DNA from 3 places in the Streptomyces sp. NPDC090499 genome. Region 2 is predicted to be linked to each of the others. Evidence: riboswitches for the same ligand, from Rfam matches in the RefSeq annotation. Region 2 holds a riboswitch; each other region holds the start of a gene.

Region 1 (11,247 bases), on a different contig from region 2:
CCGGCGGCGGCTTCGGGGAGGAAGGGCTGGTAGGTCATGTACGACCGGGGGTCGACGACCGTGACGGTCGCCTCGCCGTAGCGCATCTTCTTGAGGATGCGCCGAGCTGCGTACAGGCCTACGTACCCACCGCCTACTACGAGGATCCTGGGACGCTCCGTGGTGCTCATGGCATCGAGTATCCACCCGCCTCAGGGGGGCCGCTCGTGCGCCCCTTCACAAGCTTCCACAGGGGTCGTGCTACACTCCGCCGCCCACGTGACACAGGTCATGGTCAACAGCGGGAACCCACTTCCGATACGACCCGTTGTCAATGCCGCGTGAGCTGCCTCTCCAGGCTTCCGGGGGCACCGTGAGGGCACCCGATGTCACCCTCACGAGCACCTCCCGGAACACCCCCGGATCGCTCTCCTGAGCACGCGCTCGGGCCTGTTGAGCCCCCGAACGGCCCAAGAGCTCCCGCCGGACCCCCCACCTGCACCGAATTCCTTGTGAAGAACTTCACGAAGTTTTCCGCCAGGGTGTCGTGGCACGGCGTGTCACAGGCCGTTCGGGACGCTCACCCGTCGATTCGCATGCTCATCCGAGGATGGATCACGCCGACCTGTGGGTCAGGCGACGGACCAGGCGATGCCGTCCAGAATGTCGTGCTCGCTCACCACGACCTCCTCGGCACCCACCCGTTCCATGATCGACAGGAGGACGAGGGCGCCGGCGCCGATGACGTCGACGCGCCCGGGGTGCATGGAGGGGATCGCCGCCCGCTCGGCGTGCGTCGAGCGCAGCAGCCGCTCGGTGATCTCCCGGACCCGGGCGTAGGGGATGCGGGAGTGGTGGATGGCGGCGGAGTCGTACTCCTGCAGGTCCTGGTGGATGGCGGAGAGGGTCGTCACGGACCCGGCCAGACCGACGAGGGTCCGCGCCTCGCGCAGCGGTACGGTCTCCTCCGCGAGGTCGAGGGCGCGCTCGATGTCGGCCCGCATGGCGGCGGTCTCGGCCTCGGTGGGCGGGTCGCTGACGTGCCCCTCGTGCACGAGGTGCCGCTCGGTCATCCGCACGCACCCGACGTCCACGGACCGCGCGGCCCGCACGTGCTCCTCGCCGACCACGAACTCGGTCGACCCGCCGCCGATGTCCACGACGAGGAACGGCTTTGCGAGGTCCTCGCGCCCGGTCAGCTCCCTGGTCGCCCCCGTGAAGGAGAACTCGGCCTCCTGGTCGCCGCTGATCACCTCCGGCTCGACACCGAGGATGTCCAGCACACCGCGCACGAACTCGTCCCGGTTCTGGGCGTCCCGGGAGGCGGAGGTGGCCACGAACCGCAGCCGCTCCGCCCCGTACTCCTTGATGACCGCCGCGTACTCCCGGCAGGCCGCGAACGTCCGCTGCAGCGCCTCCGGCGCCAGCCGCCCGGTCCGGTCCACCCCCTGCCCGAGCCTCACGATCACCATCCGCCGGTCCAGATCGACGAGCTCCCCGGTCTCCGGGTCCGCGTCGGCGACGAGGAGGCGGATGGAGTTGGTACCGCAATCGATGGCGGCGACGCGGGTCATGGCGGTGGGTTCCTTGTCTGTTCGTGGCTTGTCGGCAGACCGAACCGAGCCGGGCGGCACCTGCTCGGCGGACCGAGTCGGGTGGTGGGTGGGCGAGGGCCCCGGGGGCCCGGGGGCCCGGGGGTCCGGGGGCCCGGGGGTCCGGGGGCCCCGGGACGGCGGCGTGTCCGGCGGTCAGTGCTCGGCCGAGGGCACCACGCACGTCCCCTTGGCCCACCACTCCGGCAGCATGGCGATCGCCTCGTCGCCGAGCGGGTTCACGCCGGGTCCGGCGGCCAGCGAGTGGGCCACCAGGACGTGGAGGCACTTCACGCGGTCCGGCATCCCGCCCGCGCTCGGGAAGCCCGTGAGCTCCTCGATCTCGTCGCGGCGCGCGATGTAGTCCTCGTGCGCGGCCCGGTACGCCGCCGCCAGCTCCGGGTCGCTCTCCAGCCGTGCCGTCATCTCCTTCATGACGCCGTTGGCCTCGAGGGTCCCGATCGCGGACGCGGCCTTCGGGCAGGTCAGGTAGTACAGCGTCGGGAAGGGCGTCCCGTCCGGCAGCCGCGGCGCGGTCTCCACGACGTCCGGCTGCCCGCACGGGCACCGGTGCGCGATCGCCCGCAGCCCGCGCGGCGGCCGGCCGAGCTGCTGCTTGAAGGCCTCGACGTCCGCGTCGGTCGGCTCGGTGCGCGGGGTGGAGGGCGGTGGCGTTTGCATGACTGTGTTCTGCGTGGCTTTCTGTCGGTTCACTGGTCGGACGCGTCGGACTTGTCGACGCCGTCCCAGACGTTCGCGTACCAGGGCCGGTCGGCCGCCCCGAGGTAGGCGTGCGCCTGCCTGGCGGCACCGGGGTCGATGACCACGAACCCGGTCTCCCCCGGCATCACGTAGTGCAGCCGCTCGCGGATCTGCTGCTCGGCGTACGCGTCGTCCTGCCACCGCGCCTTGAGGTCCCGCAGCTGCTCGACCCGCTGCCTGGCCTGCTCCTGCTGCCGTTCGAGGTCGGAGATCTCGGCGCCCTGGGAGACGTACTGCCGCATCGGATAGGCGAGCGCGACGACCATCGTGCACAGCACGATCGCGAGCAGCGCGGCGCGGCCGGTGAGCCGGGAGCGGCGGGCCTGGCGCCTGGTCTGGGAGCGGTAGACCCGGGCCGCCGTCTGCTCGCCGAGCAGCTTGAGCCTGGTCGCGGTGGAGAACCGGTCCCGGTCCTTCGCGGCCATGTCCCCGCCTCCCTGGTCGCCCTGATACGTGCGTACGTCCCCGGACACGGTACGGGACCGGGTACGGGGACGTACGTACGACTGGCTAAGCCTTACCCTCTAGCGGGCTCAGCCCTTGAAGCGCGGGAAGGCGCTGCGGCCCGCGTACACCGCCGCGTCGTCGAGGATCTCCTCGATGCGCAGCAGCTGGTTGTACTTGGCGACGCGCTCGGAGCGGGCCGGGGCGCCGGTCTTGATCTGGCCGCAGTTGGTGGCGACGGCGAGGTCGGCGATGGTGACGTCCTCGGTCTCGCCGGAGCGGTGCGACATCATGCACTTGAAGCCGTTGCGCTGGGCGAGCTCGACGGCGTCCAGGGTCTCGGTGAGCGAACCGATCTGGTTCACCTTCACCAGCAGGGCGTTGGCGGTGCCCTCCTCGATGCCGCGGGCGAGGCGCTCCGGGTTGGTGACGAACAGGTCGTCGCCGACGATCTGCACCTTGTCGCCGAGCTTGTCGGTGAGGACCTTCCAGCCGGCCCAGTCGTCCTCGAACAGCGGGTCCTCGATGGAGACCAGCGGGTAGGCGGCGACGAGCTCCTCGTAGTACTCGGTCATCTCGGCGGCCGAGCGGGACTTGCCCTCGAACTCGTACTTGCCGTCCTTGTAGAACTCGGACGCGGCGACGTCGAGCGCGAGCGCGATCTGCTCGCCGGGGACGTAACCGGCCTGCTTGATGGCCTCCAGGATGAGGTCGAGCGCGGCGCGGTTCGACTCCAGGTTCGGGGCGAAGCCGCCCTCGTCGCCGAGGCCGGTGGCCAGGCCCTTGCCCTTCAGGACCTTCTTCAGCGTGTGGTAGACCTCGGCACCCCAGCGCAGCGCCTCGGAGAAGGACTCCGCGCCGATCGGGGCGATCATGAACTCCTGGATGTCGACGTTGGAGTCCGCGTGCGAGCCGCCGTTGAGGATGTTCATCATCGGGACGGGCAGCAGGTGCGCGTTCGGGCCGCCGAGGTAGCGGAACAGCGGCAGGTCGGACGCCTCGGAGGCGGCGTGCGCGACGGCGAGGGAGACGCCGAGGATGGCGTTGGCGCCCAGCGAGCCCTTGTTGTCGGTGGCGTCCAGGTCGAACATGGCCTGGTCGATCAGGCGCTGCTCGGTGGCGTCGTAGCCGACCAGCTCCGGGCCGATCTGCTCGATGACGGCGAGGACGGCCTTCTCGACGCCCTTGCCCTGGTAGCGGTTGGGGTCGCCGTCACGGAGCTCGATGGCCTCGAAGGCACCGGTGGAGGCACCGGACGGGACGGCGGCACGACCCGTGCTGCCGTCGTCGAGGCCGACCTCGACCTCGACCGTGGGGTTGCCTCGGGAGTCCAGGATTTCCCGGGCTACGACGACGTCGATGGACGGCACGAGCATCTCCTTCTTGGGATGTGACGCTGGTTGTGCGGGGCGCACGCGGGCCTCGTCGGCCCTTGCTCAGCCTTGCGACTAGAGCCTAACCGTCCAAGGGCCGTCGGCCGGCACGACCGACCGGCCCGTGGACACACAGACGGTACTCATTGTTCACGTGCGGAACAAAGGGGGTCCCGATGAAGAACGGAAGAAGAGCGGGCCAAGAAGGGGACGGCGGGGCGGCGGGGCGGCGGGGCGGCGGGGCGGCGGGGCGGCGGCGGCGGCGGCGGCAAAGAGAAACCCCGCCCCGGTGCGTTCGGGGGAAAACGCACCGGGGCGGGGGTCCGTGGGGGACGGGGGTGACCCTCACGTGGTCTCCACTATGGGGACCACGGTTGTGGGGGAGCTGTGGTTCAGCTGGGCACCGCTTAGTACTTTCGGCGGCCGCCCCGCGGGCTGCGTCAGGTGCCCTACTTCAGGTGCAGCTGCTGGCCCGGGTAGATGAAGTCGGCGTCCTCGACGATGTCCTTGTTCAGCTTGAACAGCGCCTGCCAGCCGCCCTTGACCTTGTGCTTCTCGGCGATCGAGCTGAGGGTGTCGCCCTTGACGACCTTGTACTCGCCGTCGCCCTTCTTGACCTTCTTGCCGGTCGGGGTGGTGACGGTCTTCTTGGCGGCCGGACGCTCGGCGGAGCGGGAGGCGGCCTGGGTGTCGGTCGAGCGGGTGCTCGTGCCGGCGCTGCTGCTCGACGAGCTGGAACTGCTGGAGCTGCTGCCGGTGTAGGTGGCGCCGGACAGGCCCGTGCCGCAGACCGGCCAGGCACCCTTGCCCTGGGCGGCGAGGACCTTCTCGGCGATCGTGATCTGCTGCGCCTTGGTGGCCTGGTTGGCCTGCGCGGCGTACTGCGTACCGCCGTACGCGGCCCAGGTCGAGGCGGAGAACTGCAGACCGCCGTAGTAGCCGTTGCCGGTGTTGATGGCCCAGTTGCCGCCGGACTCGCACTGGGCGACCGTGTCCCACTCGGAGGCGGTGGCGGCGGAGGCGCTGCCGGCCGCCATCAGCGGGGCGGCGACGGCGACGCCGGTGACACCGGCGACGGCGATGGCGCGGACGGCCTTGGACGGACGGCGATGCTTGCCCTTGCCGGAGAACAGCATGGATCGATCCCCTCACCGACGCCTGCGAGGTGAGCTGTCGGGTTCGGGCCGGTTGAGTTGCCCGGCCGCACACCGCATGTCGGTGCGCGACTTCACCCCGAGCCGGATCGGCAGCCTCAACTACCGGTCCCGGCACTTACCTTGGGTCCCCCGCTCCTGCCTACGGCGCATGACGCGACGACTGTTCCCGGGCGGCCGCTGGCAGGACTCGGCGTTGCGACGGCCGGGGCTCGTGGTGACGAGCGGCCTTGACCGTAAACAGGCCATCAGGTGAATTTCAAAGATGATCAGGGCTTCTGAGACTCATCCCACACTTTCACCAAAACGGACATTCAACTCGAAGCGGGGCGTCAACTCCCGCCGCGTTTCGTCCTATTCGGTGCCGAGTTTCAGGGTCTGACCGGGGGTGATGGCATTCGGGTCGGTGCCGATGTCGGCCTTGTTCGCGTCGTAGAGCGCGCGCCATCCGCCGTCGAGGCCAAGGGAGTCGGCGATGGAGGCGAGGGTGTCGCCGTCGTGGACGGTATAGGTGCCGCCGCCGTCGGAGGCGTGCCGGCCGGAGGAGGTGGCGCTCTGACCCTTTGTCACGCTTTCGTCCGCCGAGCCACCGCGGTGCTTGCCGCCGCCGCTGACGGCCCCCGTGTCGACCAGGCTCCAGGACCCCCCGGTCTGCCATGAATTGTCCGAGTCATCGGCCCCGGAAGTGGCGGGACTCTCACTCGCCTTCGAGGTGCCGGAGCCGGAATCGGAGCCGGAGGATTCCGACTTGTCCGTCTTGCTGGATTTGCCGGAGGTGTCGGCCTTGGAGTCGCTGTCGGTGCTTGCGCCCGGGGAGGGGGTGGCGGAGTCGCTCCCGGAGTCCGCGGTGCCCGAAGAGGAGTCGGAACCGGAGGAGGACGAGTCGGACAGGCCGGAGGACGAGTCCGACGAGTCGGAGGAACCGGACGAATCATCCGAACCGCCGAGTCCCGTGTCGACGTTCACCGAGGCGTCGTCGGACGAGAGCCCAGCGATCAGCGCGCACGTCCGCCAGGGCTTGGTGCCCTGGTCGGCGAGTATCTTCTCGGCGACCGCGATCTGCTGCGAACGGCTCGCCTGGTCCGGCGTACTGGCGTACTCCAGGCCCCCGTACTTGCTCCAGTCGTCCAGGGACATCTGGAGGCCGCCGTAGTAGCCAGTGCCGTTGTCGGCGCTCCAGGAGCCGCCGCTCTCGCACTCGGCCACCTGGTCCCAGGTGGAGCCGTCGGCCGCGCTGGCGTTCACCGCGCCGAGGAGGGGGAGGGCAATGGCGGAGCCGGTCACCCCGGCCGCGACGAGGAGTGCCGGAGCCTGGCGGGGGCGACGGTGACGACCGTTCCCGGAGAGCATGCGGAAACCTTTCGAGCGACAGCGGTGACCGGCACGGCGGGTCCCGCAAGGGCGCCGTGCTGATGGGTGAACGTATCGGCAGACGATCACTTGTCACAAGTTAATGCCGCGCAGATCACGTGAAGATCACAGACTTGAACGCTGGTCATCTTTTGCCCGTAGGGGCAGGTGGAGGCTTCAGCGGCCGGTCGGCGTGAACTCCACCGGGAGCGTGCGCAGCCCGCGCATGATGAGCCCGCCGCGCCACCGCAACTCGCTCTCGTCCACCGCGAGTCGCAGGTCGGGAAGACGGGCGAGGAGGCCGGCGAGCGCGGTCTGGCCCTCCAGCCGGGCGAGCGGGGCGCCGAGGCAGTAGTGGATGCCGTGGCCGTAACCGAGGTGCTGGTTGTCCCGCCGGGCGAGGTCGAGGGTGTCCGGCTCCGCGAACCGCTCCGGGTCCCGGTCCGCCGCGGCCAGGACGACCAGGACCGGGTCGCCGGGCGCGATGTGCTGCCCGCCGAGCACGACCGGCTCGGTGGCGAACCGCCAGGTGGCCAGCTCCACCGGCCCGTCGTAGCGGAGCAGTTCCTCGACACCGGTCTCCAGCAGCCCGCGCTCGCCGGCGGCCAGGGACTCCTGCAGACGCACCCGCTGCCCGGGGTGGGTGAGCAGCGCGTACGTGCCGTTCCCGATCAGGTTGACGGTGGTCTCGAAGCCGGCGAACAGCAGGATGAACGCCATGGCCGCGGCCTCGTTCTCGGTGAGGTGCTCCCCGTGGTCCGAGGCCCGGATGAGCCCCGAGATGAGGTCCTCGCCGGGACCGGCCTCGGCGGGCAGCGCCTCCCGCTTCCGGTGGATCAGCTCGGCCAGATACCCCCGCATCTTCTTCACGGACCGCGCGACCCCGCCCCGCGGCCCGCCCCCGTGCCGGATCATCATTCCGGCCCAGTCCCGGAAGTCGTCCTGGTCCTCGGGCGGGACGCCGAGCAGGTCGCAGATGGCGTAGATGGGGAGCGGGAAGGCGAACTCGTGGATGAGGTCGGCCTCGCCCCGCTCCGCGAACCCGTCGATGAGCCGGTCGGTCAGCTCCCGCACCCGCGGCGCGAACTCGGCCACCCGGCGCGGGGTGAACGCCTTGCTCACCAGCCGCCGCAGCCGGGTGTGGTCCGGCGGGTCGATGTTCAGCAGATGCGTCATCAGCTCGGCCTTGCGCTCCCCGGGGATACCGGTCTTCCCCTTGGCGTGCGCGGGCTCGTCGTGGTGCGCCGGGTTCTTGGAGAGCCTCGGGTCGGCCAGTGCCTGCCTGGCATCCCCGTACCGCGTGACCAGCCAGGCCTCCACCCCGCTGGGCAGCCGGGTCCGCTGCACCGGCTCGTGCTCCCGCAGCCAGGCGTAGGCGGGGTAGGGGTCGGCGGCGAACTCCCAGGTGAACAGGTCGGGGGCGGAGGCGGTCACTTCGCCACTCCCTCCGCCGCGCGCACCGCGTCCCGGTAGGACCGGGCCGCCGCCCGCAGCGCGGCCTCCGGGTCGACGCCGTCGGCCTCCGCACGGGCCGCCAGGGCGAGCAGCTCGTACCCGATGCCCGGCGCCTGCGGCAGCGGCACGTCAAGACCGGCCGTGCGCACCCGCGAGGCCAGCTTCGCCGCCAGTGCGAGGCCCGGCTGCGCGAGGGGTATCCCGTCCGTCACCGACTCGCGCCGCTTCTCCACCGCCTTGGTCCGCAGCCAGTGCTCCTTGACCTCCTCCGGCGTCGACGCGGTCTCGTCGCCGAAGACGTGCGGGTGGCGGTGGATGAGCTTGGCGACGATGCCTCCCGCGACGTCGTCGACGGAGAAGGGGGCGTCCGGGTCCTCCTCCGCGATCCGCGCGTGGAAGACGACCTGGAGGAGCACGTCGCCCAGTTCCTCCCGGAGTTCGTCGCGGTCGCCCTCCTCGATCGCCTCGACGAGCTCGTAGGCCTCCTCGATGCCGTACTTCGCGAGGCCCTGGTGGGTCTGCCGGGACGACCAGGGGCACTCCGCGCGGATCCGGTCCATGACCTGGACGAGGTCGAGGAGGCGGGCGCCGGGCAGGTCGTAGGAGGCGGGGAGCAGCTCCAGCTCGGGCATCCGGACCCGGCCGGAGCCGGCCAGACGGGCCAGGCCGTCGGTGAGGGCGGACTCGCCCTCGCCCGTCGCCACGACCACCACGGTCCGGCCGCCGGCGCAGGCGTCGACCAGCTCCTCGGCGGTGGGGGCGGCCTCGTCCACGGCGGTCCCGGCCTCCCGCAGGTACGGCAGCTGCGGATGCGCGCCGTCCGCACACAGCACGCGGTCCGCCGTCCGCAGCGCCTGCCAGGCGGGCCAGGACAGCAGGCCGGGGGCGACCCGGTGGCTGGTGGTGAGCAGGACGACCCGGCCGACGTCGGCGACCGCAGGCACAGGCGCAGGAGAGGGGTCCGGGGTGGTGGGTTCGGGCCTGGTGGTGTTCACGCTCCGAACGTAACGCACCGCCGCCGCCCACCTCGCGGTTTGTCCACAGGGCGGGGGCGATCAAGTGATCGTATGACCGCAGCGGAGGCGACTACCCCGGAGACCCGGGCCTGCCCTACGCCGACACCTGCGTCCCGGCCGAGGTGACCTCCCGTACCCACGGCGTCTTGGCGTCCACCCGGCTGCTCTTCTGGACGTCCCAGGCGCCGTAGCGCGGGTTGAGGTCGACGTGGAGTTCCTTGGAGGCGCCGGCCAGGGCCTTCCAGAAGGCGGGCTGCGAGGTGTCGGTACCGAGGGCCTCGGCGAGCTTCTTGGCCTCCACCTGGAAGCGGAGGTTGTCGTCCAGCCGCTTGGGGGCGATGCCGTACTTCTGCAGCCATGCCGTCTGCAGCGCCGCGGAACCGCCGGCCTGCTGTTCGAGGCCGGAGCGCATCTGCTCGACCTCCGCACGGGTGACGTCGACACCCGCGTCCTGGGCGGCCCGGTGCAGCACCTTGTCGAGCACCATGTTGTACAGGGTGTCCCGGGTGAGGCTGCTGGTGGAGGCGAGGACCTGCTGGTACTGCGTCTCGTCCGGCACCGCGGCGCGCTGCGCCCGGCGCACCTCGTTCACGCGGTTCTCCAGCTGCGAGACGGTGATCCGCTGGCCGCCCACGACGGCCGCCGCGCCCGGGTGCGCGTCGCTGCCGCAGGCGGTCAGGAAGGGGGCCGCGGCGGCGATCGCGGCGGAGAGGAGGAGCGCGGTGCGACGGCGGCGGTGCAAGGGGGACCTCCCGAGGAGATTGTGCGACGGTGCACAAAGTCTTGCGGTGATCGATGGTAGGCAGTGGGCAGGCTCTGGCCAACCCATTCGACCAACGATTCACACGCACTTCCGGCACCGCCGCACCACCCTCCGGAAGGGTTTGCGGTACTGATCCCGTGCGGATCCCCTGCGGACCCGGCTCAGCCCGTGATCGCCACCGGGGCGTCCCACGCGTCGCGGTCCACGGTGATCGTGTAACCGCCGCGCGTCTCCTTGCTGTTCACCATGTACTGGTGGGCCCGGCTGTGCCCGGTGTACTGGGTCGAGCCGAACGGCCAGTCCGCGGTCGTGGTGTTCTGCTTGTCCCACAGCGCGTACCAGAGGTTGCCCGGCAGGTCCGTCTTGTCCGTGGCGTTCGCGATCGCCTTGGCGCTGGAGCTGGTGAAGCCGTAGTAGCCCGCGCGGTACGTCTTCGCGCGCAGTTCCTTGTCGAAGGCGCGGACGTACGTCAGCACGACGTGTTCATCGTGTCGTACGCCTCCATGTCGAGGTAGATCGGGCTGCCCGCCTTCATGCCGAGCGCGGCGGCCTTGGCCACGGCGTCGTCCGCCTCGGACTTGCCGACGGAGGCGGCGGTGGAGGCGCTGATCTTCACCGAGCCGCCGGATCCGCAGGACGGCTGGGCGCCGACGTAGAGCGGGATGAGCTTCCAGCCGACCGCGGAGACGGACTTGACCCAGGAGGCGGTGAGGTTGGGCTGGGCACAGCCGCGGTTCTTGCCGCCGATGTAGACGGCGGCGGCGCCGTAGAGGCCGCCGTGCCAGGCCTTCATCGCCGCGAGGGAGGGCGCTGCGCAGGTGTCGAACGCGCGGCCGGTGAACGTCTTCTGGGCGGGCCAGGCGGTGGCCGCCATCGAGGTCTGCGCGGCGATCCCGGCCCCGGCCACCACGGCGGCGCCCGCGACGCCCCAGGTGATGTATCTGCGCTTCTTCGACTGCCGATGGCTGGACATGCCGGAACCCCACCCCTGTGTCTCCACCTGCGCCACTGCTGTGCGACAGGTTGTACGAAAAGCAGGTGCAGTATGCACTGCGCGGGAACTAGCCGCGCATCTGCCCCAGCCAGTGCAGCGTCCGCCGTACCTCGCCCGCCAGGGGATGGCCGGGCCCGTGCAGCCGTTCCACGTCGAACAGCAGCCGGGTGAGCGTGTCGTGGGCGGCCGGCCGGTCGCCGAGCGCGAGCAGCAGGTGCCCGATCCGGCGGCGCACCTCGTGCGCGAGCTGCGGGTCGCCGGCCACGTACTGGTTCTCGTAGTAGGGCAGCAGCGCCCGGTACTCCGCGAGCGCCGCCGCCGGTTCGCCGAGCTGTTCCAGGCACTGGGCGGTCTCGTAGCGGAAG
Region 2 (5,232 bases):
CCCGAGAGGGCGTGATACAGCATCTGACCTGGGCGTTTTCCCTGCTTGACAATACCGGGTGTGGGTATTGCCACACAGTGGGTGGCTGGTGATCCCGCTAGGGTCTGTCCACTGCCTACAAATTCACCGGAGGGGCCATGGCGTTCGGCTGGATCGACGAGCAGGCGGAGCAGCGCCGCCGCGCCGGACTCGTACGGACCCTGCGCCCCCGCCCCGCCGACTCGCCCCTGCTGGACCTGGCGAGCAACGACTACCTGGGCCTCGCCCACCACCCGGAGGTCGCCGAGGGCGCGGCCGGGGCGGCCCGGACCTGGGGCGGCGGCTCCACCGGCTCCCGGCTGGTGACCGGCACGACGGAACTCCACACCGAGCTGGAGCGGGAGCTGGCCGATTTCTGCGGGTTCGAGGCCGCCCTGGTCTTCTCCTCCGGTTACGCGGCCAACCTCGCCGCCGTCACCACGCTCGGCCCGCACGGTTCCCTGATCGTCTCCGACGCCCTCAACCACGCCTCCCTGATCGACGGTTGCCGGCTGGCCCGGGGCGCCACCCAGGTCGTCGGACACGCCGACCCGGACGCCGTGCGCAAGGCCCTCGGGACGCACGAGGGGCCCGCCGTGGCCGTCTCCGACACGGTGTTCTCGGTCGACGGGGACGCGGCACCGCTGGCCGCGCTGGCCGAGGCGTGCCGGGAGCACGGCGCCGGGCTGCTCGTCGACGACGCCCACGGGCTCGGGGTGCTCGGGGACGGCGGGCGGGGCGCGCCGTACGCGGCCGGGCTCTCCGGGGCCGACGACGTCGTGGTCACGGCGACCCTGTCGAAATCGCTGGGCAGCCAGGGCGGGGTGGTGCTGGGCCCGGCCCGGGTGATCGACCACCTGGTGAACGCGGCCCGGACCTTCATCTTCGACACCGGCCTGGCCCCCGCCGCGGCGGGCGCGGCGCTGGCGGCGCTGCGGCTGCTGCGCCGCGAGCCCGCGCGTGCGGAGCGGGCCCGCGAGGTGGCCGCGGAACTGCACGCACGGCTGACCGCCGCGGGTCTGGAAGCGGTACGTCCGGACGCCGCGGTGGTCTCCGTGCGAGCCCCGTCCCCGGAGCAGGCCGTGCGGTGGGCGGCCGACTGCCGTACGGCAGGCCTGGCCGTGGGCTGTTTCCGTCCGCCGTCGGTGCCGGACGGCATCTCGCGGCTCAGGCTGACCGCCCGTGCGGACCTCTCCGGGGCCGAGATCGAACGCGCTGTACGTGTGATCGGCAAGACACGACCATGAGTCGGCGTGACACGGCCGGGCCTGGCTCGCGAGCGGATACGGAGTCGGGAACGGATGGGTGCGAGTCTGATCGATTTCGTTCGTGTCTGATCAGACTCTTCGGGGGCTGATCAGCCGGCGAGTGCCGCCGTGAAACCCGCCCAGCTCTCGGGGGAGAAGAGCAGTGCGGGTCCGGCCGGAGCCTTGGAGTCGCGCACGGCGAGCAGTCCGGCCGACGGGCCGGAGCGCGGCCGTGCCGTCTCCACGCAGTTGTTCGCTCCGGTGCTGTAGCTGCTGCGCAGCCACCGCAGTCCGTGCAGATCAGCACTTGAAGGTACGTTCCGAGGCAGTGCAGTCATGGTGCCTCCTTACGCGCCGTCAGCTATTGCGGCGATGTAATCCAACGAGTCCTCGGGCGAAAGGGCGTGGATCCGGAGCGTGTCGAAGGCCTCCGTGTAGGCCTGCAGGTCTTCTTTCCGCTCCAGGTAGAGGCTACTCGTCAACTGGTCGATAACAACCACGTCCAGATCAGAAGTGCTCGGAAATGAGAAGATTACGAAAGGTCCGGTGATGCCGATATGCGCTCCGGCCGCGAACGGCAGCACCTGGAGCCGTACCTGCGGCAGCCGGGCCGCCTCCATCAGCCGCTCCAGCTGCCGTGCCATCACACCGGGACCGCCCACCTCCCGGCGCAGCACCGCCTCGTCCAGGACCGCGCTCAGCTCCAGCGGCGGATCGTTGCGCAGCACGTCCTGCCTGGCCAGGCGTACCTCCACCAGGGTGTCCAGGGAGTCGTCGGCGTGCCCGTCCATGGCCGCCCGGGTCACCGCGCGTGCGTACTCGGGGGTCTGCAGCAGCCCCGGTACGACCAGGGTCTCCAGCGTGCGCATCGCGCGGGCCTGTGACTCCAGGCTGATGAAGTCCCGGTAGGCGGGCGGCAGGACCCCACGATAGGCGTGCCACCAGTGATGCCGGCCCGCCGTGTCCTCCGACCCCGCCAACACCAGCAGCAACTCGCGCAGTTGCCCCTCGACCACGCCGTAGGCGTCCAGAAGTAACCGCACATCGGCCGGTTTCACACCGCTGGCGCCGGTCTCGATCCGGCTCACTTTCGACTGATGCCAGCCCACCAGACGGGCGGCCTCACCGCTCGTGAGGCCGGCGCCGGTGCGCAGTGTGCGCAGTTCGGCGCCCAGTTTCCGGCGGCGTACCGCGGGACCGTTCTGCATGGGCTACTCCTTACTCCTTCCGAGCCGCCCAAATACGGTCTGAGGTCGCAGAGTTCACCGCTTCGAGCGACAGATATATGCATATCTTGGTGGATCGCTCCCCGTGACCGGCCCGGTAATGGCAGTCTGGCGAAGAAGCACCAGTCCGGGACCGTACTCGAACCATCCGCTCCGTGTCGGACTCCGGTCCCGAGGAAAGGGACGACGTCGCCATGGCAGACCACCTGGAAGCATCCGTCACTCTGCCGAGCGATCCCGCCTCGGTCTCCGCCGCCCGCTCCTACGTGCTGGACACCCTCGCGGAGTGGGGGCTGCCACGGGAGACGGAGACCGCGGACACCGTCCGCCTCATCGTCTCCGAACTCGCCACCAACGCCGTGCAGCACACCTTCGGGCAGTCACCCACCTTCACGGTGGACCTCGTGCTCGACCGGGACGAGCAGCTGTGCATCGGCGTCACGGACAGTCATCCGCGCTTCCCGAAGAGACTCCCCGCCGCGGTCCAGCAGGACAACGGACGCGGCATGGTCATCATCCGCTGGCTGACCGCCGAGTGCGGCGGCAAGCTCCGGGTGCGCCCCACCCGGGAGGGCGGCAAGACCGTCTCCATCGAACTGCCCTGGACGGTCCCGGCGGGCACCGTCACGGCGGCCGGCCAGCAGGAGCCGTAGCCCCGAGCCCCTGCCGGCCGGCCGTCGTGGGAACGGGTCAGCTGACCCGGCCGTACCAGACGCTGCGCGTCCAGATCTTCTGGAGCCTGACCACGTCCCCGGTCTTCGGGGCGTGCCAGATCTTTCCCTTCCCGGCATAGATGCCGACGTGGTACACGCTGGACCCCGAGTGGAAGAAGACCAGGTCCCCGGCCTTGCGGTTGCCGGCCGAGATGTGACGGGTCTTGTTGTACTGCTGGGCAGCCGTACGAGGCAGCTTCTTGCCCGCCTTCTTGAACGAGTACAGCGTCAGCCCGGAGCAGTCGAACCTGTTCGGTCCGGTGGCGCCCCACCTGTAGGGCGAGCCCTTCTTCGAGGCGGCGACCTGAAGTGCCTTCGTCGCCATCGTGGCGGCCGAGGCGTCGGAGGCGACACCCGGTATCACGATCGAGCCGCCCACGGCGGCGATGGTCAGCGCCGAGGCCGTACCGGCCCGGGCCATCAGCGACGGAACACGATTGAGCGCAGTCATGCGCAACCCTTCGTCAGCCGCCTGTGAAGGATGACCTGTCGGATTCGGGCTGGCGAAGTTGCCCGGCCGTGTCACCACGGCTTCACCCCAAGGGCTGCTCGGCCCGGTCATGGCGTGACCGTGCCGGCGACCCGTCGTGCTTGGGTCCTCCACTCCTGCCGATGCACTTCTGTCGACGGGTCAATCCGGGCGGCGGCAGGACTCGGCGTCCGCCCGGACCGCCCCGCCGCTGTGGCGGGGGCTTGTCGTCAGACAGGGATCTTCACTCACGCGTGTCCGAAAATCCCAACGGAATCGGGGATTTGTGGGGTTACTCACCACCCACCCGTTCGGGTGGACAGCCTTCTGTTCGATTCTCCGTCAACTGCCCTGCGTAGCCCCGGACCTGCGCGGAAGCCGCCCGCGGGCACCCCCGCGCAGGCAACCTGAGCGGCTTCCGCGGTCGGGTAAAACCACGCCACGCTCCGCCGAACGGCGGTAACCCCTTTGGGTCGTTTCGGCTCCGGCCCGCCCGCGCCGTCGACGGGCCGGACCGGAGTCCGGCGGGTGTCAACCTACGCAGTCGGGCGGGAGCGCGACGCGAGCGGTCCGGCGCTCGCCGTCGAGCACCCGCAACGCACGTGCCAGCGTGTCCCCGTGAAGCTCCGTCTCGCCCCGCAGATGCATCAGGGCGAGCGCGTCACGCAGCTCGGACGCCGCGCGCACCAGCGCCTGCGCGGCGCGCAGCCCGCGGTAGGTGTCCTCGTTCCGCGCCGGATTGATCCGGCCCAGCAGATCCACCACGTCCAGATAACGGTCGATCAGCTCGCCCTCGGCGCGGGTCAGCGCCGGCAGCGGCGGAAGCTCCGGTGGCAGCATCGGCCGCTCACCCCGCGTCCGGCAGGCCGGGCAGGGACCGGCGGGTGGGCACCACCCGGTCCACCAGCCCGTACGCCAGCGCCTGCGGCGCGTCCAGGACCAGGTCCCGCTCCAGGTCCTGGTGCACCTGTTCGGCGGTACGCCCGGTGTGCCGGACGAGCATCTCCTCGATCATCGCCCGGACCCGGTCCAACTCCGCCGCCTGGATGGCCAGATCACTCGGCTGGCCCTGTACCGGTTCCGGCAGCGACGGCTGCTGGAGCACAATGCGCGCGCCGGGCAGCACGGACCGCTTGCCCGGTGTGCCGGCCGCCAGCAGGACCGCGGCCGACGCCCCGGCCTGCCCGAGGCAGACCGTCTCCACGTCGCAGCTCATGTACTGGACCGTGTCGTAGACCGCGGCCATCGCGCTGTAGGAGCCGCCCGGGGAGTTGATGTACAGGGAGATGTCCCGCTCCGGAGCCGTGTACTCCAGGTACATCAACTGCGCCATCACGTCGTTGGCCGACACCTCGTCGACGGGCGTGCCGAGGAAGACGATCCGCTCCTCCAGCAGCTTCGAGTACGGATCGAGGGTGCGCTGCCCCGCGGCCGTGCGTTCCGTGAACTCGGGCAGGACATAGCGGGCGGACGGTCGGGTCATGGCGTACCCCTCCTCGTGACTGAGGCAGCCCGGGGGCCGGGCTCTCTGTCAAAAATGTACAGGCCGTACAGACCAT
Region 3 (11,247 bases), on a different contig from region 2:
GTCGGCGCGCAGCACCCGGTAGGGGCGGGAGTGGTAGGGGCGGGTGACCGGGTCGACCCGGTCGGTGAGGTTCAGTTCGTTGTGCAGGTGGGCGACGATCTCGTACGCCTGCGCCAGATGCCGCTCCCGGAGGTGCCAGTCGGTGGCAGCGAGGACCGCGGCGAGTTCGGAGGTGAGCCGCGGGGCCGCGGGGGTGCGGGCGAAGGCGCTGCCGAGCCACTTGCCGTACGGCGGGTAGCGGCGGTCCATCAGCAGGCAGAGCCGCATGAGGTCGCGGACCAGGCGGGCGGCCTCGACGGCCGAGCCCAGTTCGTCGCCGGCCTCGCCGCAGCGGCCGACGAAGGCCTCCTCCTGGGAGATGCGCTGCCATTGGCAGGCGAGGACGTGCAGCCACAGGTCGTGCGGGTACCAGCGCAGGGCGGCGCGGGCCGGGGTGAGCGTGTGCAGGCCGTCGTGGAAGACGGCTCCCGCGGTGGCCTCGGCGAGAATCTGGGTGGGCAGGGCGAGCCAGTGCGCCGGGGTGACCCCGGAGGCGGGGTCGAAGCCGAGGGTGGCCCGGAACCAGGAGGAGACACCGGTCACTTCCACGCGGTGGTGCACGGGACCGTCGGTGACCCGCATGACGCGGATGTCGCGGTCCCCGGTCGCGGCGAAGTGGGTGGGCCAGCCCTGGAAGGTCTTCGGCAGGTGTTCGGAGAGCACATGTCTGATGCGTCCGGCGTGGCGGTTCACGTCGTGGGAGTGGAGGAAGAGCTGGAGCCGCGGGCCCCATTCATGGTCGGTGGAGCGCTCGGTGTCGTAACCGAGCACCTCGGAACCCGCGCCGATGCGGGCGGCGGAGTGGGGGGTACCGGGAGCGGCCTCCTCCAGGAGGGGGCGGACGGCCTCGGTGTAGAAGCGCCGGGAGAGCTCAAGTCCCGGTAAGAAAGCAGGACTTGGCATATGTGCATGGCTCATGACGATGCCCCTGCCCAGGTTGTGCAGGGGCATGCACGTCACTTTCACGGCATCGCCACAGCCGTGCGGGAGTCATCGGTGTTTCGTCACGTTCGGCGCCGGATGCCCGTCGTCACCGTTCGCCCGCGAGGCCGAGGTCGTCCTGCCCGGGGATGCCCTCGGCCCGCTTCTCGCGCTGCCACGGCCGGGCGACGGGCGCCGAGACCGTACGCCACCAGGGGTCCGCGGGCAGCTTCCCGGACGGCTCGAAGGGCTCGCCGGGGCGCGGCAGTGCGACCGCCTGGCCCGCCTCGTCGCCGGCGTCCTTGGTCCACTCCCCCGGCTCGGCCCAGGCGTGCGGGGCGAGGTTGAAGGTGCCCCAGTGGATCGGCAGCAGCACGCCGTGCGGCTGTCCGCCCTGGAGGTCGAGGTGGGCGCGCATGCCCTCCTCGGGCGTCATGTGTATGTCGGGCCAGAACTCGCTGTACGCACCGATCTGGATCATCGTCACGTCGAAGGGCCCGTGGTCGGCGCCGATCTCCTTGAAGCCGTCGAAGTAGCCGGTGTCGCCGCTGTGGTAGATCCGGTGCTCCTCGCCGGCGACGGCCCAGGACGCCCACAGGGTGTGCTGGGTGTTGCGCAGCCCGCGACCGCAGAAGTGCCGGGCCGGGGTAGCGGTCAGGGTGAGTCCGCCGATCCTGGTCTCCTCGTGCCAGTCCAGCTCGCGCAGCCGGCCTGCGGGGACACCCCACTGTTCGAGGTGGGCGCCGACGCCGAGCGGTACCGCGAACACGGTGTCCGTGCCGGCCAGCGCCTTGATGGTGGGCAGGTCGAGGTGGTCGTAGTGGTCGTGCGAGATGACCACGACGTCGACCGGGCCGAGCGCGGCGAGCGGCAGCGGCACCGGGTGCAGCCGCCTGGGCCCGGCGAACGGGAACGGGGAGCAGCGCTCGCCCCAGACGGGGTCGAACAGCACGCGGTGTCCGTCGATCTCGGCGAGGACGCTGGAGTGGCCCATCCACGTCACCCGCAGACCGCCGGCGACGGGCCGGGCGAGGTCGGCGACCGTGGTGGGGTGCACCGGGACGGTGCCCCGGGGGGCTCTGCGGGCGCGCTGGTCCTTCTCGAAGTAGGTCTTGGCGAACTCCAGCATCGAGCCCGAGGGCCGCGTCCGGGCGGTGCCGCCGGGGTTCTGGAAGACACCGTCCTTGAAGTGCGGGGAAGCCTGGATACGGGCCATGCGCGCGCCGCCGGGGTCCGCGCCGAAGGCAGCGGGCCGCAGCACGCGGAGCCCGGAGCTCAGGGAACGCAAACCGGTCACGGTACCTCCAGTGGTGTCGCCGAGGTCCCCATTATGGTCGGCCCTTCCGACAGTCGGCGTTGACACCGCACCACCTGCCTCCCAATACTGACCCACTGTTCAGTAACACCGTTCCTTCACACCGCTCTCGAGGAGCCCCTGTGACCGCTCCCCTGATGTCCCTGGTCTGGACCGACCACGTCACCGGCCGCCGGGGCTTCCTGGTCGTCGACCGGCTGGTGCGGGGCGTGGCCAGCGGCGGTCTGCGGATGCGGCCCGGCTGCACGCTGGAGGAGGTGACCGGACTCGCGCGCGGCATGACGATGAAGGAGGCCCTGCACTACAACCCCGAGGGCCGCTACATCCCGCTGGGCGGCGCCAAGGGCGGAATCGACTGCGATCCGCAGGACCCGGGGGCGTACCCGCTGCTGGTCCGCTACCTGCGCGCCATGCGACCGTACGTGGAGAGTTTCTGGACCACCGGCGAGGACCTGGGGCTCACCCAGGACCTGGTGGACCGGGCGGCGGCCGAGGCGGGTCTGGTCTCCTCGGTCCAGGCCGTGTATCCGCTGCTGGACGACGAGGCGGCGGCCCGGCGGCGGCTGGCGGACGCCTTCGCCGTCGAGGTGGACGGGATCGGCCTCGACGAGCTGGCCGGCGGCTGCGGGGTCGCCGAGTCGGCGCTGGCGGCGCTGGACCGGGCCGGAGTGCCGTACGCGGGGACGCGGGTCGCCCTGCAGGGGCTCGGCACGATGGGCGGGGCCACGGCGCGGTTCCTCGCCCGCGCGGGGCTCACGGTCGTCGCGGTCGCCGACGTCAAGGGGACGATCGCCAACCCGGCGGGTCTGGACGTCGAGGCGCTGCTGCGCGCGAGGGACGCGTACGGCACCGTCGACCGCGCGGTGCTGCGCCCCGGTGACGTGGAACTGCCGGGTGACGCCTGGCTGTCCGCGGACGCGGAGGTGCTCGTGCCGGCGGCGGTGTCGTACGTGGTCGACGCGGCCAACGAGCACCTGGTCACCGCCCGCTGGATCGTCGAGGCGGCCAACATGCCCGTGCTCTCCGAGGCGGAGGAGCGGCTCACCGCGCGCGGGGTGACGGTGCTGCCGGACGTGGTGGTCAACTCGGGCACCAACGCCTGGTGGTGGTGGACCCTGTTCGGCGACATCGGCCCCGCCGCCGACGAGGCGTTCGCCCACATCCGGCGCTCGATGCGGGCCCTGGTGGAGCTGATGCTGGACCGCGCGGCGGCGGACGGCACGACCCCGCGGGCCGCGGCCCACGCCCTGGTGACCGACCGGCTGCCGGTGATCGCGGAGCGGTTCGGCTGGTACCGCTGACGCGGCCACGCCCTCAGCGGCGCCCGAGTGCCGCGGCGAGCAGCAGCGCGCCCGCGGCCGTGAGGCCGGTGCCCGGCCAGCCGAGCACGTCGAGCAGGGGCGCGGCGACGGCCGTGCCCAGGGCGCCGACCGAGAAGTACACCACCAGGTAGACGCTGCTGAGGCTGCCGGAGCGGGCGGGGTCGAGGGCGATGACACGGCTCTGGTTGGCGGCCTGGGCGGCGAAGCAGCCGGCGTCGAAGAGGGCGAGGCCGAGGGCCGTGCGCCAGGGGGCGTCCAGGCCCGTGGCCAGCAGGGCGGCACCGGCCGCGGCGGCTGCCATCGAGACGCCGATCACCGTGTGCGGGCCGTACCGGTCGGTGAGGCGGCCGGTGTACGGAAGCGCGGCGAAGCCGAGCAGCCCGGCCAGGCTGTAGAGGCCGATGGCGGTCGGGCCGAGGGAGTGCGGCGGCTGGGCCAGGGCCAGGGTGAGGGCGATCCAGACGAGGTTGAAGGCGAAGTACCAGAGCGCTCCGGTGGCCACCGTGCGGCGCAGTCCCGGCCGGCGCAGGAGCAGCGGCGGGAGGGCGGTCAGGGTGGCCCGGTAGCCGCGGGCGGCGGGCGGCCGGTGCCGGGGCAGGAGCGTCGCGGCGGCGAGCGCGCCGAGCAGGGCGAGGGCGGCGAAGACCAGGAGCATCCGGCGCCAGCCGAAGGCGTCGGTGAGGGCGCCGCCGACGAGCCGGCTGAGCAGGATGCCGGCCGACATGCCGGCGGCCACGAGGGCGACGCCGGTTCCGGCGCGGCCCGGCCGGGCATGACGGCCGGCGATGTTGCCGGCCTGGGCGGCCACGCTCGCGGCGGCGCCGACGAGCAGGTAGGCGGCCAGCAGGACGGCCGCATGGTGTGCGGTGGCGGCGAGCGCCAGGGCGGCGGCCAGGGCCGTGAGCTCTGTGGCGACCAGGCGGTTCGGGGCGAGGTGGTCGGTGAGCGGAAGCAGCAGGGCGAAGCCGGTCATGCTGCCGGCGAGCGCGGCGGTCGGCACCAGGCCGATCGTGGCGAGCGGCACGTCCAGGTCGGTGGCGACCGCCGTGAGCGCGGGCTGCACGGCGTAGTTGTTCGCGATCGCCGTCCCGGCCAGGACGGCCAGCAGGACCGTGCCGCCGCGGGGCAGCGGCGGGGTCACGGCTGCGCGTCGCGGGTGAGGACGACGGCGTAGCGGCATTCGGCGTCGGTGGTGTTGGCGAAGACGCGCTCGGCCGGTGCGCCGAGTTCGACGGTGTCGCCGGCGTCCAGTTCGTGGACCGTGTCTCCGTCGTGGAAGGTGAGGCGGCCGTCGAGGACCCAGACGAGCTGCCGTACGAAGGCGAAGGCCGCGGCAGGGTAGGGCACCCGGGCTCCGGCGGGCAGCCGGATCTCGGCGATCTCCGCCGGGAAGCGCGGGCCGGTGATCTGGCGGCGCCGGTAGCCGGTGCCGGGGTCGCGCCATTCGGCGGCGTCGGCGGCGCGCCGTACACCCGGGGTGTCGGCCGCGGACTCCTGCGCGTCGTGCGCGCCTTCGGCGGGGGCCAGCAGCGAGGCGACGCCGATGCGGAAGGCGGCGGACAGCTTGCCGAGGACGACCGCGGTAGGGCTGCTCTCGCCGCGCTCGATCCGGCTGATCATCGCCGGGGAGACACCGGAGGCGTCCGCGAGCTGTGCCAGCGTCCAGCGGCGGCGCTCCCGCTCGGTGCGGACCCGGGCGGCGATCTGCCGCACCAAGGGGTCGGCCGATGGTTCTACTATGTTGGACATGAATCCAATATACGAGAGAGGGCTGGTGGCCGTGCGTCCGGCCCGGCCGGGTGACGAGGAGGCCGTCCGCGCGATCCGCAACCATGCGATCGAGCACTCGACGGCCCTGTGGACCGAGACCCCGCAGTCCCCCGCCGAGGGCGCGGCCTGGTTCGCCGCCCACCTGGAACGCGGCTCGGCGCTGGTGGCCGAGTCGGCCGACGCGCCGGGCGAGGTGGCGGGGTTCGCGGTCTACGGCCCGTGGCGCGCCCTGGACGGCTACCGGCACACGGTGGAGAACTCGGTCTACGTCCGCGAGGGCAGCCACGGGCTCGGCATCGGCTCCGCGCTGCTCGGCCCGCTCATCGCCGCGGCGCGCGAGGCCGGCCACCACGTCATGATCGCCGGCATCGAGGCCGGGAACGCCGCGTCGGTCCGGCTGCACGACCGGTTCGGCTTCGAGCACGTCGGCACGGTCCGGGAGGTGGGCACCAAGTTCGGCCGCTGGCTGGACCTGACGATCATGCGGCTGCCGCTGGCCTGAGACGGCAACGCGGGTGGCGGGACGACCGATTAGGGTGACCGCGTGGCGAGAGTGCGGTTGAGCGTGGCCGAGCGGCGGGAGGAACTGCTGCGGGCCGCCATCGAGCAGATCGAGGCGCGGGGCGTGGCGGCGGTCCGGATCGCCGATGTGGCCTCGGCCCTCGGGGTGAGCAACGCCCTGGTGCTGTACCACTTCTCGACGAAGGAGAAGCTGGTCGCCGCCGCCTTCACCTATGCCGCCGAGGACGACCTGGCGCATCTGCGCAAGCTGCTGGGCCGCCGTACGTCGGCGCTGCGCCGGCTGCGGGCCGCGGTGCGCTGGTACGCGCCGACCGGACAGGCCAAGGGCTGGCGGCTGTGGATCGAGGGCTGGGCGGTGGCGTTGCGGGAGCCCGCGCTGCGGGACGTCACCAAGGGGCTGGACCAGCAGTGGAAGGCGGCCATCGCCGAGGTCATCGCCGAGGGGGTGGCGGCCGGCGAGTTCCGGTGCCCCGACCCCACGGCGGCGGCGCTGCGGCTGACCGCGCTGCTCGACGGGCTCGCCGTCCAGCTGACCTCGTACCCCGGCGCCGTCCCCCGGGCCAGGGCCCAGGCGTGGGCCGACGAGGCGCTGGCCCGCGAACTCGGGCTGCCCGAGCAGGAGTAAGGGGCGGCCCGCAGTGCGGCCGCCCCTTACCCGCCGGTTCCGCCTCAGGCCACGGAGGCGATCCGCATCTTGATGTCGTCCGGGGAGAGCGCCCCCTTGGCCGTCACGTGGTCGCCGGACGACTCGCCGCGCAGCCGGCGCCCGATCCAGGGGACCAGGTACTCGCGGGCCCAGTGCACGTCGTCGCGGCGGACCTCCAGGGTGCCGCGGGGCGGCAGCGGGGGCCACGGCTGGTCGGGGTCGGCCGGCACCTCGACGCCGAGCACCTGACCGGCGCGCAGCGCCACGCGCGTGTGCCCCTCGGGGGACAGGTGCAGGCGGTCGCCGTCCCAGGCCCGCCGGTCCTGCACGGTCTTGAGGGACCACAGGTCGAGGACCGGGCAGCCGTAGCGGTCGGCGATGGCCCGGACGTGTCCGTTGTACGTGGCGATCTTGCCGCGCAGGTGCTTGAGGACGGGCACGCCCCGGGTGTCGAAGCCGGTGGTCACGAGCACCGTGCCGACGGCCTCGGTCAGCCGGGCCACGGCCCGCTCGAACCGCTCGGCCACCTCGTCGGGGTCGGTGCCGGGGCGGATGATGTCGTTGCCGCCCGCGCAGAAGGAGACCAAGTCCGGGGCGAGTTCCAGGGCCTGCGGCACCTGGTCCGCCACGATCTGGTCGAGCAGTTTCCCGCGCACGGCGAGGTTGGTGTAACTGAAGTCGCCCTCGGGCTGCCGGTCGGACAGCAGTACCGCGAACCGGTCGGCCCAGCCGACGAACGCCCCGTCGGGGCCGGGGTCTCCCACGCCCTCGGTGAAGCTGTCCCCCACCGCTGCGTACGACCCGATCACTGATGCATTGTCACTCTTCGAATCGTCTCCCACATCGGGCCATGATTCACCTTCGGCTGTGACCTACGCGACCGTAATAAGGGGTTGACGCTCGGTGAGATAAGACACCCTTAAATACTTTGCCAATCTTGGAATAAGTCCCTGACCAGCGGCGTTGAAGTGTTGATCGAGTTCCGGGGCCGCGTGTGGGGCGACCCCGGAAACACCGCAGGCCGGGGCCGCGCGGTCAGCCGACGGTGACGCCCTTGGAGCGGAGGTAGGCGACCGGGTCCACGTCCGAGCCGTAGTCGGGGGTGGTGCGGATCTCGAAGTGCAGGTGCGGGCCTGTCACGTTGCCGGTCGCGCCGGAGAGGCCGATCTGCTGGCCCGCAGTCACGGTCTGGCCGACCGAGACCGACAGGGCGGAGAGATGGCCGTACTGCGCGTAGTAGCCGTCGGCGAGCCGGATGACGACCTGGTTGCCGTAAGCGCCGCCCCAGCCGGCCGTGACGACCGTGCCGGCACCGACGGCCTTGACCGGGGTGCCGGTCGGGACGACGAAGTCGACGCCAGTGTGGTAGCCGCTGGACCACATGCTGCCGGCCACGTGGTAGCCGGTGCCGATGGTGCCACCGGAGACCGGGAGGGTGAAGCCGAAAGCAGTCGCGACCGAATTGCCCGAATTGACCGAACTGCTCGAGGAACCCAGGGAATCGGACGAGGCCGAGGAACCAGACGAGGACGGGGCCGAGGACGAGGTGGACGACTGCGGGTTCGACTGCGCCTCGTGACGGGAGCCGGAGTCCGTCGGCGCGGCGTGCCGGCCGCCGAGGGTGAGCCTGAGGCCGGGGTGGATCAGCGAGGGGTTGCCGCCGACCGCCTGCCGGTTGTCGGCGTAGAGCCGGTGCCAGCCACCGCGGACGTTCTGGTCACGGGCGATCTTCGCGAGATAGTCACCGGGGACCACCGTGTAGATCCGCCGTGCGGAATGCGCGGTGCCGGAATTCCCTGCGGGCGCCTCCTTCACCGCGGCCTTCTCGACGACGGGAAGCGACTGGGTGGTCTTTTCGGAAAGGGACTGCGTGGTGGCCGCGTGGGCGCCGGCGGCCCCCATGAGCGGCAGGGCCAGCGCGGCACCGCCGGTTCCGGCGACGGCCATCGAACGAGTGAGGCGCTGGGACTTGGGACGGCGGTGCTTACCCTTCGCGGGCATGGCGCATTCCTCTCCTGCGCCTGCGAGGTGAGCTGTCGGGTTCGGGCTGGAGCTGCCCGGCCACACCGGAAGACGTGGCTACACCCCTAGCCGTCCCGGGAACCGGAACAGGCGGTCATACCTGGCGGGTCCCCCGCTCCTGCCGGGCACGGGTGAGTGTGTGTGGGGACTCCGGGCGGCGGCAGGATTCGGCGTTCCGCCCGGATGTGTGGCGAACGTAAGCGAGTGAGACGGACGTGGACAAGCGCCCGGTTCCGGCCGTCAGGTCCCGACTTGATCCGTTACCGGGAATTCCGGTCACCCTCCGTGAATTCCGGCCCATTCGGATTTCCAATTCGCCTGCGAAATATCGGCATTACGTGAGCATGACGCGCGACGGACGGTCACGAATATGACGCTCCTCACGCACGTCACGCCACGTCCACTTATTCCGGAGCAAGTCGTAATGAAAGTACCAATTCGGGCAGATGCCTCAGATCCGGCGGAGTCGGAAGACCGCCGCATCCAGGTCGCCCTTCAGCCCGGTGCGCAGCCCGTGGTGCAACAGCACCGCACCCCGGTGCACTTCGCCCGTTTCACGGCATTCGTACGACGCGGTCGGGTCAAGCCCCTGCAGCCGCAGCGCCGGCGCCGGCTCGCCGTAGCTCTGCGCCTGCAGCCAGGCCAGGACGACGGTCTCGTCGCCGAGCGTGTACTGCACCGCGCTGAGCCCGCCGGCCGGCGGCCGCAGCCGGAACTGGTCGCCGCGCTGCACCAGGGGCCTGATCTCCTTGTAGAGCTCCACCCAACGGCCGGCCTCGGCGAGCTCTTCCTCGGTCCAGTTCGAGAGGTCGCCGCCGACCCCGAGCGCCCCGGCCATGGAGCTGACGAACCGGAAACGCAGCGAGCTGACCCGGCCGTTGAGCTGGTGGTTCGGGCTGTCGGTGACCCAGGCGGACATCACCCGGGCAGGGTGGATCTGGCTGAAGCCGTGCTGGATGGCGAGGCGGTCCAGCGGGTCGGTGTTGTCGGAGGTCCACACCTCGTCGGTACGGCTCATGATCCCGAGGTCGATCCGCCCGCCACCGCCGGAGCAGGACTCGATGGCGACGTTCGGGTGGGCCGCGCGGATCCGGTCGAGCAGCGCGTACAGCCCGCGCACGTGGTCGACCCACAGGCGCTGCGGGTAGGGCTCGCCGGGCCAGCCCGCGTCCGTGAAGCAGCGGTTGAAGTCCCACTTGACGTAGTCGATCGGGGCGCTGGACAGCAGGGTGTCGAGCTGCTCCCAGAGGTATTCCCGGACGTCCTCGCGGGCGAGGTTGAGGACAAGCTGGTTGCGGAGTTCGGTCCGCTTCCGTCCCTCCTGGTACTGCACCCAGTCGGGGTGGGCGCGGTACAGGTCGCTGTCCGGGTTGACCATCTCGGGCTCGACCCAGATGCCGAACTCCATGCCGAGGGCGTGCACGTAGTCGGCGAGGGGCTTGAGGCCCTTGGGGAAGCGGTCGGGGTTGGGCGTCCAGTCGCCGAGGCCGGCGCGGTCACTGGTGCGGGCGCCGAACCAGCCGTCGTCCACCACGAACAGCTCGACGCCGATCGCGGCGGCCCGGCGGGCGAGGGTGGCCTGCTGCTCCTCGGAGATGTCGAAGGTGGTGGCCTCCCAGGAGTTGAAAAGCACCGGCCGGTCCTGGTCGGCGTCCGGGATGATGTACGCCCGCTGGTAGGCGTGCCAGGCGCGGCTCGCCCCGCCGAAGCCGCCGTCGGTCCACAGGCCCGCGAAGACCGGGCTGGTGTACGACTCGCCCTCGGCCAGCATCAGCAGGCCCGAGTCGTCGTAGCCGGCGCCGCCGGTGATCTGCACGCGCGCGTCGGGAAGTTGGGCGACCGCGATGCGCCAGGAGCCGGACCAGCCGAGGGCGCAGCCCCAGACCTCGCCGCGCTCCTCGGTGGCGTCGGTGTCGAGGGCGACCCAGGGCAGGTGCTGGTGGCTGGTATGGCCGCGGCGGCTGCCGATGACCTTCTCGCCGTAGGTGAGCGGGGCGCTGGTGAGCCGGGACTCGGCGGCCCAGCGGCCGTGCAGCTGGGAGAGCCGCCAGCCCTCGCGGTCGGGGAGCGTCCAGGCGGCGGGGTCGGCGCGCAGCAGCTCCACGCGCGCGTGCGCCTCGTTGTCGACGGTCACCCAGCGCTCGACGACATCGCCGCGCATCCGGTAGTGCAGCGTGATGACGATGCCGTCGTCCGTGAAGCGCAGCCGGAGCTCGTCGTCCTCGACGACCTCGTACGACCCGAAGGTCCACTCGGTGCCCCGGCGCTCCTCGGTCCGCACGGACAGCGCGGGGCGGACGAAGCGGGGGCCGCCCTCGACGGGGTACTCCTCGCGGCCGTCCAGCGGGGACTCGAAGGCCCAGTAGTCGGGCAGTGCCCGGGTGCTGAGCTCCTCGGCGTCGGCGAGCCGGATCCTGGGCCCCCAGTGCAGGTGGAGCAGTTCGTCGGTCTCCGTCAGATGCAGCGCATAGCTGCTGCCGGGGCCCGACAGCAGCCAGGTACGACCGTTTTCGGCGATGTCCACCATCGAGAAACCTCACACAGGTGCCAACAGATCCACTCAAGCACCAACATCATCCGGGGCCACGGGCCCCGGAGGCAAGGGCCACTGGCCGCGGAGGCGCTGCCTGTGGACAACTCATTGCCTGTGGAAACCGATGTCGTATGGTCGGTCCAGTGCCCGTCGACGA

What was found. A riboswitch is a leader RNA that binds a small molecule or an ion and turns the genes downstream of it on or off. The one in region 2 is predicted to bind cyclic di-AMP.
Region 1: another riboswitch for cyclic di-AMP. It lies ahead of ACIQVL_RS34315 (transglycosylase family protein); the one in region 2 lies ahead of ACIQVL_RS19735 (C40 family peptidase).
Region 3: another riboswitch for cyclic di-AMP. It lies ahead of ACIQVL_RS43885 (peptidoglycan DD-metalloendopeptidase family protein); the one in region 2 lies ahead of ACIQVL_RS19735 (C40 family peptidase).

What each region holds. Positions count from the first base shown of each region.
Region 1 covers NZ_JBIVXP010000011.1:215,697-226,943, reverse strand. Annotated here, with positions in the region: gene ACIQVL_RS34340 (NAD(P)/FAD-dependent oxidoreductase) at 1-170, opposite strand, end outside; gene ACIQVL_RS34335 (exopolyphosphatase) at 612-1,553, opposite strand; gene ACIQVL_RS34330 (DUF501 domain-containing protein) at 1,728-2,252, opposite strand; gene ACIQVL_RS34325 (septum formation initiator family protein) at 2,282-2,758, opposite strand; gene eno (phosphopyruvate hydratase) at 2,867-4,153, opposite strand; gene ACIQVL_RS34315 (transglycosylase family protein) at 4,600-5,286, opposite strand; cyclic di-AMP (ydaO/yuaA leader) riboswitch at 5,291-5,464, opposite strand; gene ACIQVL_RS34310 (transglycosylase family protein) at 5,659-6,654, opposite strand; gene ACIQVL_RS34305 (cytochrome P450) at 6,832-8,088, opposite strand; gene ACIQVL_RS34300 (nucleoside triphosphate pyrophosphohydrolase) at 8,085-9,104, opposite strand; gene ACIQVL_RS34295 (SurA N-terminal domain-containing protein) at 9,220-9,867, opposite strand; partial or broken gene ACIQVL_RS34290 (glycoside hydrolase domain-containing protein) at 10,050-10,861, opposite strand; gene ACIQVL_RS34285 (protein kinase) at 10,950-11,247, opposite strand, start outside.
Region 2 covers NZ_JBIVXP010000005.1:96,170-101,401, forward strand. Annotated here, with positions in the region: gene ACIQVL_RS19715 (8-amino-7-oxononanoate synthase) at 138-1,265, shown strand; gene ACIQVL_RS19720 (DUF397 domain-containing protein) at 1,376-1,603, opposite strand; gene ACIQVL_RS19725 (helix-turn-helix domain-containing protein) at 1,613-2,473, opposite strand; gene ACIQVL_RS19730 (ATP-binding protein) at 2,686-3,144, shown strand; gene ACIQVL_RS19735 (C40 family peptidase) at 3,182-3,655, opposite strand; cyclic di-AMP (ydaO/yuaA leader) riboswitch at 3,659-3,843, opposite strand; gene ACIQVL_RS19740 (hypothetical protein) at 4,205-4,513, opposite strand; gene ACIQVL_RS19745 (ATP-dependent Clp protease proteolytic subunit) at 4,521-5,156, opposite strand.
Region 3 covers NZ_JBIVXP010000021.1:119,245-130,491, reverse strand. Annotated here, with positions in the region: gene ACIQVL_RS43925 (DUF4037 domain-containing protein) at 1-942, opposite strand, end outside; gene ACIQVL_RS43920 (MBL fold metallo-hydrolase) at 1,070-2,257, opposite strand; gene ACIQVL_RS43915 (Glu/Leu/Phe/Val dehydrogenase dimerization domain-containing protein) at 2,398-3,576, shown strand; gene ACIQVL_RS43910 (MFS transporter) at 3,590-4,738, opposite strand; gene ACIQVL_RS43905 (helix-turn-helix domain-containing protein) at 4,735-5,346, opposite strand; gene ACIQVL_RS43900 (GNAT family N-acetyltransferase) at 5,345-5,869, shown strand; gene ACIQVL_RS43895 (TetR/AcrR family transcriptional regulator) at 5,912-6,514, shown strand; gene ACIQVL_RS43890 (SGNH/GDSL hydrolase family protein) at 6,559-7,344, opposite strand; gene ACIQVL_RS43885 (peptidoglycan DD-metalloendopeptidase family protein) at 7,571-8,536, opposite strand; cyclic di-AMP (ydaO/yuaA leader) riboswitch at 8,541-8,701, opposite strand; gene ACIQVL_RS43880 (alpha-galactosidase) at 9,009-11,084, opposite strand.